DNA from 2 places in the Streptococcus sp. HMSC073D05 genome. Region 2 is predicted to be linked to the other one. Evidence: predicted binding sites of a transcription regulator. Region 2 holds the regulator's gene; the other holds the start of a gene.
The links. Region 2 encodes NrdR, which represses ribonucleotide reductase genes. Its sites were predicted from a motif close to ACACNATATATNGTGT; they were not measured.
Positions count from the first base shown of each region.

Region 1: the regulator NrdR is predicted to act here: its motif matches at 2,169-2,184, upstream of nrdH (glutaredoxin-like protein NrdH).

Region 1 covers NZ_KV807489.1:328,183-331,605, reverse strand. Annotated here, with positions in the region: gene nrdE (class 1b ribonucleoside-diphosphate reductase subunit alpha) at 1-1,719, opposite strand, end outside; gene nrdH (glutaredoxin-like protein NrdH) at 1,834-2,052, opposite strand; gene HMPREF2832_RS05025 (phosphocarrier protein HPr) at 2,528-2,791, shown strand; gene ptsP (phosphoenolpyruvate--protein phosphotransferase) at 2,795-3,423, shown strand, end outside.
Region 2 covers NZ_KV807499.1:377,381-380,803, reverse strand. Annotated here, with positions in the region: gene HMPREF2832_RS09320 (PTS transporter subunit IIBC) at 1-387, shown strand, start outside; gene HMPREF2832_RS09315 (endonuclease/exonuclease/phosphatase family protein) at 473-1,285, shown strand; gene nrdR (transcriptional regulator NrdR) at 1,450-1,923, shown strand; gene HMPREF2832_RS09305 (replication initiation and membrane attachment family protein) at 1,924-3,102, shown strand; gene dnaI (primosomal protein DnaI) at 3,103-3,423, shown strand, end outside.

The sequences.
Region 1 (3,423 bases), on a different contig from region 2:
TTGGTGGTAAAGACCATCTGCTTGAACTTTAGCACGCAGTTCTGCCCAATCCTCTGCACTTGGGATAAAGATATCTTTAAAGAGTTCTTTGACGCGATCAGATTTTGGTACAAATTCTCCAGTCATGTACTTATCAAAGTATCTACCGTTGGCATAATCAGATTTTTCAAAATTGTGGAAGGTGACACCACGTTCGCGTGCAATGTTATTTGATTCTACGAGAGTCCAGTAGTTCATGAGCATGAAGTAGATACTTGTGAACTCAACAGACTCAGGGGATCCGTATTCAATCAATTGTTGCGCAAGGTAGCTGTGAAGTCCCATAGCTCCAAGTCCGAACGAATGCGCCAGTTTATTTCCGTGGTCGATAGTTGGAACGGCCACGATATGAGAGCTATCTGTAACGAAGGTCAAAGCACGGACCATGGCACGAATCGAACGTCCAAAATCAGGTGAAGTCATCATGTTAACCACGTTGGTTGAACCAAGGTTACATGAGACGTCAGTTCCCATTTTAATGAATTCTTGAGCATCGTTAATCAAGCTTGGCTCTTGAACCTGGAGGATCTCTGAACACAAGTTACTCATGATGATTTTCCCATCAACAGGGTTTGCCCGGTTAGCAGTATCGATGTTGACTACATATGGATAGCCAGATTCTTGTTGCAATTTAGAAATTTCAGTTTCCAAATCACGTGCTTTAATTTTTGTCTTGCGGATGTTTGGATTAGCAACCAACTCATCGTATTTTTCAGTGATGTCGATGTAATTGAATGGTACTCCGTATTCACGTTCCACAGAGTATGGGCTGAAGAGGTACATTTCTTCATTTTTACGAGCCAACTCATAGAACTTGTCTGGTACGACGACGCCAAGTGAGAGAGTCTTAACCCGAACTTTTTCATCAGCATTTTCTTTCTTAGTAGAAAGAAAGGCGATGATGTCTGGGTGAAAGACATTGAGGTAAACCACCCCAGCCCCTTGGCGTTGTCCCAATTGGTTAGAGTAAGAGAAGCTATCTTCAAAGAGTTTCATAACAGGTACGACCCCAGAAGCGGCTCCTTCATACCCCTTGATCGGTGCTCCAGCTTCACGAAGGTTGCTGAGGGAAATCCCAACCCCACCACCGATACGTGAAAGTTGAAGGGCAGAGTTGATGGAACGTCCGATCGCGTTCATATCATCGGTTACCTGGATCAAGAAACATGAAACCAATTCTCCACGGCGGGCACGTCCAGCGTTTAAGAAAGAAGGAGTCGCTGGTTGGTAGCGTTGGTGGATAATTTCGTTTGCGATGTCTCGCGCGATAGCTTCATTTCCATCTGCAAAATAGAGAGCATTGAAGAAGACACGGTCTTCCATGCTTTCAAGATAGTATTCTCCATCATTTGTTTTCAAAGCGTATTGGTTATAGAATTTGTAGGCCGCCATGAAGGACTTGAATTGGAAGTTTTGGTCTTTGATAAATTGGGCCAATTCCTCTAAAAATTCAGGACGGTATTTCTCGATAAAAGCTCTCTCAATGTAATTGTGCTCGAGAAGGTACTGAATCTTGTCTGTAATCGAGTCAAAGGCTTTAGTATTTGGTACAACATTTTCTTTAAAGAACGCATCCAAAGCTTCTTTATCCTTATGAAGCATGATTTGGCCGTTTACTGGACGGTTGATTTCATTGTTAAGACGAAAATACGTCACATCTTCAAGAGATTTTAATCCCATAATAATCCTTTTCTAGTTCAAAAAAATGAAGAGGAGAAGTCCTCTCTTTACAAGTAAAAAGTCTAGTGTTAGGTTGCTAACGCTAGACCCTATTTAAGCAAAATACTGTGTTTATTATGAAAGTTTCTTCAACTTAGCTGGTTGAAAACCAGAAAATACTTCATCCGGTGTTTGAATAACTGGAGCAGCATTGAAGCCAAGGTTCTTAACATGCTCTACAAATTCTGGCTGTTCATCTAAGTTAATTTCGCGATATTCCACGTGATTGCTATCGAGGAATCGCTTGGTCATTTTGCATTGAACACAATTATTTTTTGAATAAATGGTTACCATTTCTTTTCCGTTCTCCTATCGAAATATAAATCTGTAAACAGTATAAACAAAATCCAGCAACTTGTCAACAAAATAAAACTAAATATTGTGCAAAGAGATGAAATGGAGTTTTCAAAGCACAATATATTGTGGTGAGTGAAAAGTGTGAAAATCGAAGAAATGGGATAGGAATAGGCTTTAAAGCATCTTTAATTAGTTATAATTTTTTGGTGAATCAATATCCTGTGGTTAAAGAGCTTCTTTTCATTGAAAGCGGAGGAAAATGTTACTTATAATATAGTAGAAAATTGAAAAGATATTTCCTCTGTTCTTCAAGTGCTTCTTAAAATGTATCTAAATTGGGATTTTTCGCAGTCTTTTTCTGTAAGTCAGTGATAAAAATCTTGAAAAAAATTTCAAAAGATGATATAATACCAAATTGTAAGGGTTATCAAAAGGTAACTCAAAAACTATTTTTAAAAAGGAGAGTCAAACTATGGCTTCTAAAGATTTCCACATCGTGGCAGAAACAGGTATCCACGCACGTCCAGCAACTTTGTTGGTTCAAACTGCTAGCAAATTTGCTTCAGATATTACTCTTGAATACAAAGGTAAATCAGTTAACTTGAAATCAATCATGGGTGTTATGAGCCTTGGTGTTGGTCAAGGAGCAGACGTTGTAATCTCTGCAGAAGGTGCTGACGCTGATGATGCTATCGCAGCTATCTCAGAAACAATGACTAAAGAAGGATTGGCTTAAAATATGACAAAAATGCTAAAAGGAATTGCAGCATCTGACGGTGTTGCCGTTGCTAAGGCATATTTGCTCATTCAACCAGACTTATCATTTGAGACTGTTTCAGTCGAAGATACAAGTGCAGAAGAAGCTCGTTTGGATGCAGCTCTTGAAGCTTCACAAAACGAGCTTTCTCTTATCCGGGAGAATGCAGTAGCAAGCCTTGGTGAAGAAGCAGCGCAAGTTTTTGATGCGCATATGATGGTTCTTGCTGACCCTGAAATGATTGGTCAGATCAAAGAAACAATTCGTACGAAAAAAATCAATGCAGAAGCAGGCTTGAAAGAAGTCACTGACATGTTCATTGCGATCTTTGAAGGAATGGAAGACAATCCTTACATGCAAGAACGTGCGGCAGATATTCGTGACGTTACCAAACGTGTCCTTGCCAACTTGCTTGGTAAGAAATTGCCAAACCCTGCTTCTATCAATGAAGAAGCAATCGTGGTTGCGCATGACTTGACTCCATCTGATACAGCGCAGTTGAACAAAAAGTATGTAAAAGCTTTTGTTACGAATATCGGTGGACGTACCAGTCACTCAGCTATCATGGCTCGTACACTTGAAATCGCAGCTGTTCTTGGTACAAATAACAT
Region 2 (3,423 bases):
TTCTCACAAAAAATGATGGGTGACGGATTTGCGGTTGAGCCTGAAAATGGCCACATCGTTTCACCAGTTGCTGGTAAAGTTACTAGCGTCTTCCCAACCAAACATGCCCTTGGTTTGGTAACAGATAATGGTTTGGAAGTCTTGGTTCACATCGGTCTAGATACTGTTAGTCTTGAAGGAAAACCATTTGAGGTTAAAGTTTCTGAAGGTCAAACAGTGGCTGCTGGAGACCTCTTGGTAGAAGCAGACCTTGATGCGATCCGTGCAGCTGGTCGTGAAACTTCAACAATTGTTGTCTTCACAAATGCAGATGCGATTAAATCCGTTAAGGTCGAACATACTGGTAAATTGGCAGCAAATGCGCCAGTTGCAACAGTAGAATTATAAGAGACGTCGGCAAAGAAAATGAGGTTGGGGCAGTGCACCCGGCCTCTTGCCGTTTCTTGATTTGGAGAGAAGGAGAAATCAGGGGATGAAATTTTTAACATTAAATTCCCATAGTTGGATGGAAGAGAATGCTCAGCAAAAATTTGAAACCCTCAAGGAACAAATTTTAGAAGCGCAATATGATGTGATCTGTTTCCAAGAGGTCAATCAAGAAATGGCCTCAGAAACAGTCGAAACAGATGAGTATTATCAAGCTTTGCCATCATCTGTAGCGATTCACAAGGATCACTTTGTTCGCGTATTGGTAGAAGAGTTAGCTGCTCATGGACTCCACTATTATTGGACTTGGGCCTACAACCATATTGGCTATGATCACCTCAATGAGGGTGTGGCCGTTCTTTCGCGTCAACCCTTGAAGGCGGATGAGATTTTGGTATCCAATATGGATGATCCAACGGACTACCATACTCGTCGAGTAGCCGTTGCCCATACAAGTGTAGATGGCAAAGAGATTGCTGTTGCCAGCGTCCATCTTTCTTGGTGGGACAAAGGTTTCCAATTTGAGTGGCCACGCATTGAGAACTACTTCAGCCAAGTAGGCAAACCTTTTATTCTAGCTGGTGATTTCAATAATCCTGCTGGTCAAGAAGGGTATGAAACGATTCTATCCAGTTCGCTAAAACTTCAAGATAGTTTTATCGAAGCCAAAGAAACAAAGGGGACTTATACTGTAGGTCCTGGAATCGATGGCTGGACGGATAATCAAGTTCCATTGCGAATCGATTACGTCTTTGCAAGTCCAGAATGGGACATCCAGCGTCTACATGTCATTTTTGATGATCAAAACAAACCCCATGTCAGTGATCACTATGGCTTAGAAGCTGAATTATCACTTTAATATAAATGGAGAGTCGAAAGGAAAACGATTTTATTCAATCGTCCTTCGACTCTTTTTTATGGATCAATGAGGAGCAAGCATAGGGGATTCTCCTGTTCTTCTGCTTTCTTTACGATTCAATTTATGGTAAAATGAAGTGTTAAAACAGTTTAAGGAGGTAGCAAATGCGTTGTCCAAAATGTGGTGGAAGTAAGTCTAGTGTGGTGGATAGTCGACAAGCTGAAGATGGGAACACCATCCGTCGTCGCAGGGAATGCGAAGAATGCCATTATCGCTTTACTACCTACGAACGAGTGGAAGAGCGGACCCTAGTGGTTGTCAAAAAGGATGGGACACGCGAGCAATTTTCTCGTGATAAAATCTTTAATGGTATTATCCGCTCAGCTCAAAAACGGCCTGTTTCTAGTGACGAAATTGAAGAAATTGTAAACCGGATCGAGCAAAAGGTTCGCAGCCAAAGTGATAATGAAATCAACAGTGAATATATTGGTTCGTTGGTCATGGATGAGTTAGCAGATCTAGATGAGATCACCTATGTCCGTTTTGCTAGTGTTTACCGGAGTTTCAAGGATGTCGGTGAGTTAGAGACCCTCTTGAAACAAATTACGAAGGGAACCAAGAAGAAAAAGGAAAAATAGATGAAGCCCAATACGCCTTTCGCATTTTTAAAAAATAATCTTCTTCCACCGGCAGGGGCTGCATTGGAGCAGTATTACCTGCCTATTTTAGAGACAGAAACAGTAGCGATTTATCGTTATCTGCTCGCCTCTTATGATCAGGGTGAAAAACAATATTTACTTGCTCAAATCCTCAATCACTTGAATATAGGATTTCCACAGTTGCTACTAGCCTTTGATCGTTTAATTGCTATGGGGTTGATGGATCTCTATGAGGAAGAAGTTGGGATCACCATCCAGTTACATGCTCCTCTTGAATCAGAACAATTTTTTTCGAATGCTATTTTCAAACGCTTGCTTGAAAAAAAGATTGGGGAAAAGGCTGTTGAGGATCTGATCCCAGCACGCTCTTTAGGAACTAGACGGCAAGTTTCCTTCTCTCAAGTCTTTGGACTAGATGCTGGTGAGGTGACCGTTGTTCCAAGCAAGAAACAGCAGTTTGATATGGAGATGTTTAAGCGAATGATGGGGCGTGATGGACTTCGTTTTGCGGATGAAGGAGAAGCGACTCTTGCCCTCTTTGCCATTGCAGAAGAGCAGCAATGGACCTGGTATGAAACGTATCTTTTAGCCAAAGAAACAGCTGTAGACCGTACCGTCTCTCCAAAGAGAATGAAACAAAAATTAGCTCAGGCTAGCCAAGAGCAACCCCGCATGTCCTATAGCCGTCAGGAAGAAACTATACTGAGGGAAGCTAAGGCAAAATCCAGCCTACAATTTCTAGCGGAGATTAAGAAGGCGCGCAATGCGACCATTACGCAGAGCGAACGCAAGACTTTATCCAAGTTAGCTGATCTAGGCTTATTAGATGAGGTGATCAATATCATCTTATTGTTGACCTTTAATAAGACCCAGTCTGCTAATCTCAATGAAAAGTATGCTTTGAAGGTGGGAAATGATTTTTCTTATCAAGGGGTCAACAGTGCAGAACTAGCGATTTTAAAAGTTCGAGAACGCCAGGAACAAGCTAAAGCTCAAGGAAACAAGGGGACGAGTCCTACATCAGCTAAGGGCAAGAACAGCAATGTTCCCAAGTGGAGCCAACCAAACTATCAAAATCAAACCAGTCAAGCAGAAAAGGTGGATCTTGCTAAAGAGAAACAACGCCTATTAGAAAAACTGAATCAAGGAGGTGAGTAGATGGAAAGTGTAGGTCAAACCATGTCTCACATGAACCGTGCGCGTCAATTTAACTATGAGGATTTGGTCGCACAGATCTTGGCAGACCAAGAAGTTGCTGCCTTTATCAAGGACCAGTCTTTGTCTGAACAAGAAATTCGACGGAGTATTTCAAAATTTAATCAATACATTAGTGAACGCAACCGTTTCTTATTGGGAGATCCGGATTATATTGCCAAAGGTTATAAGCCCATCCTCACCATGAATGAAGGCTATGCGGATGTCGCTTATGAGGAAACGCCAGAGTTAATCGAAGCCCAAAAACGAGCTGCGATCAACCAA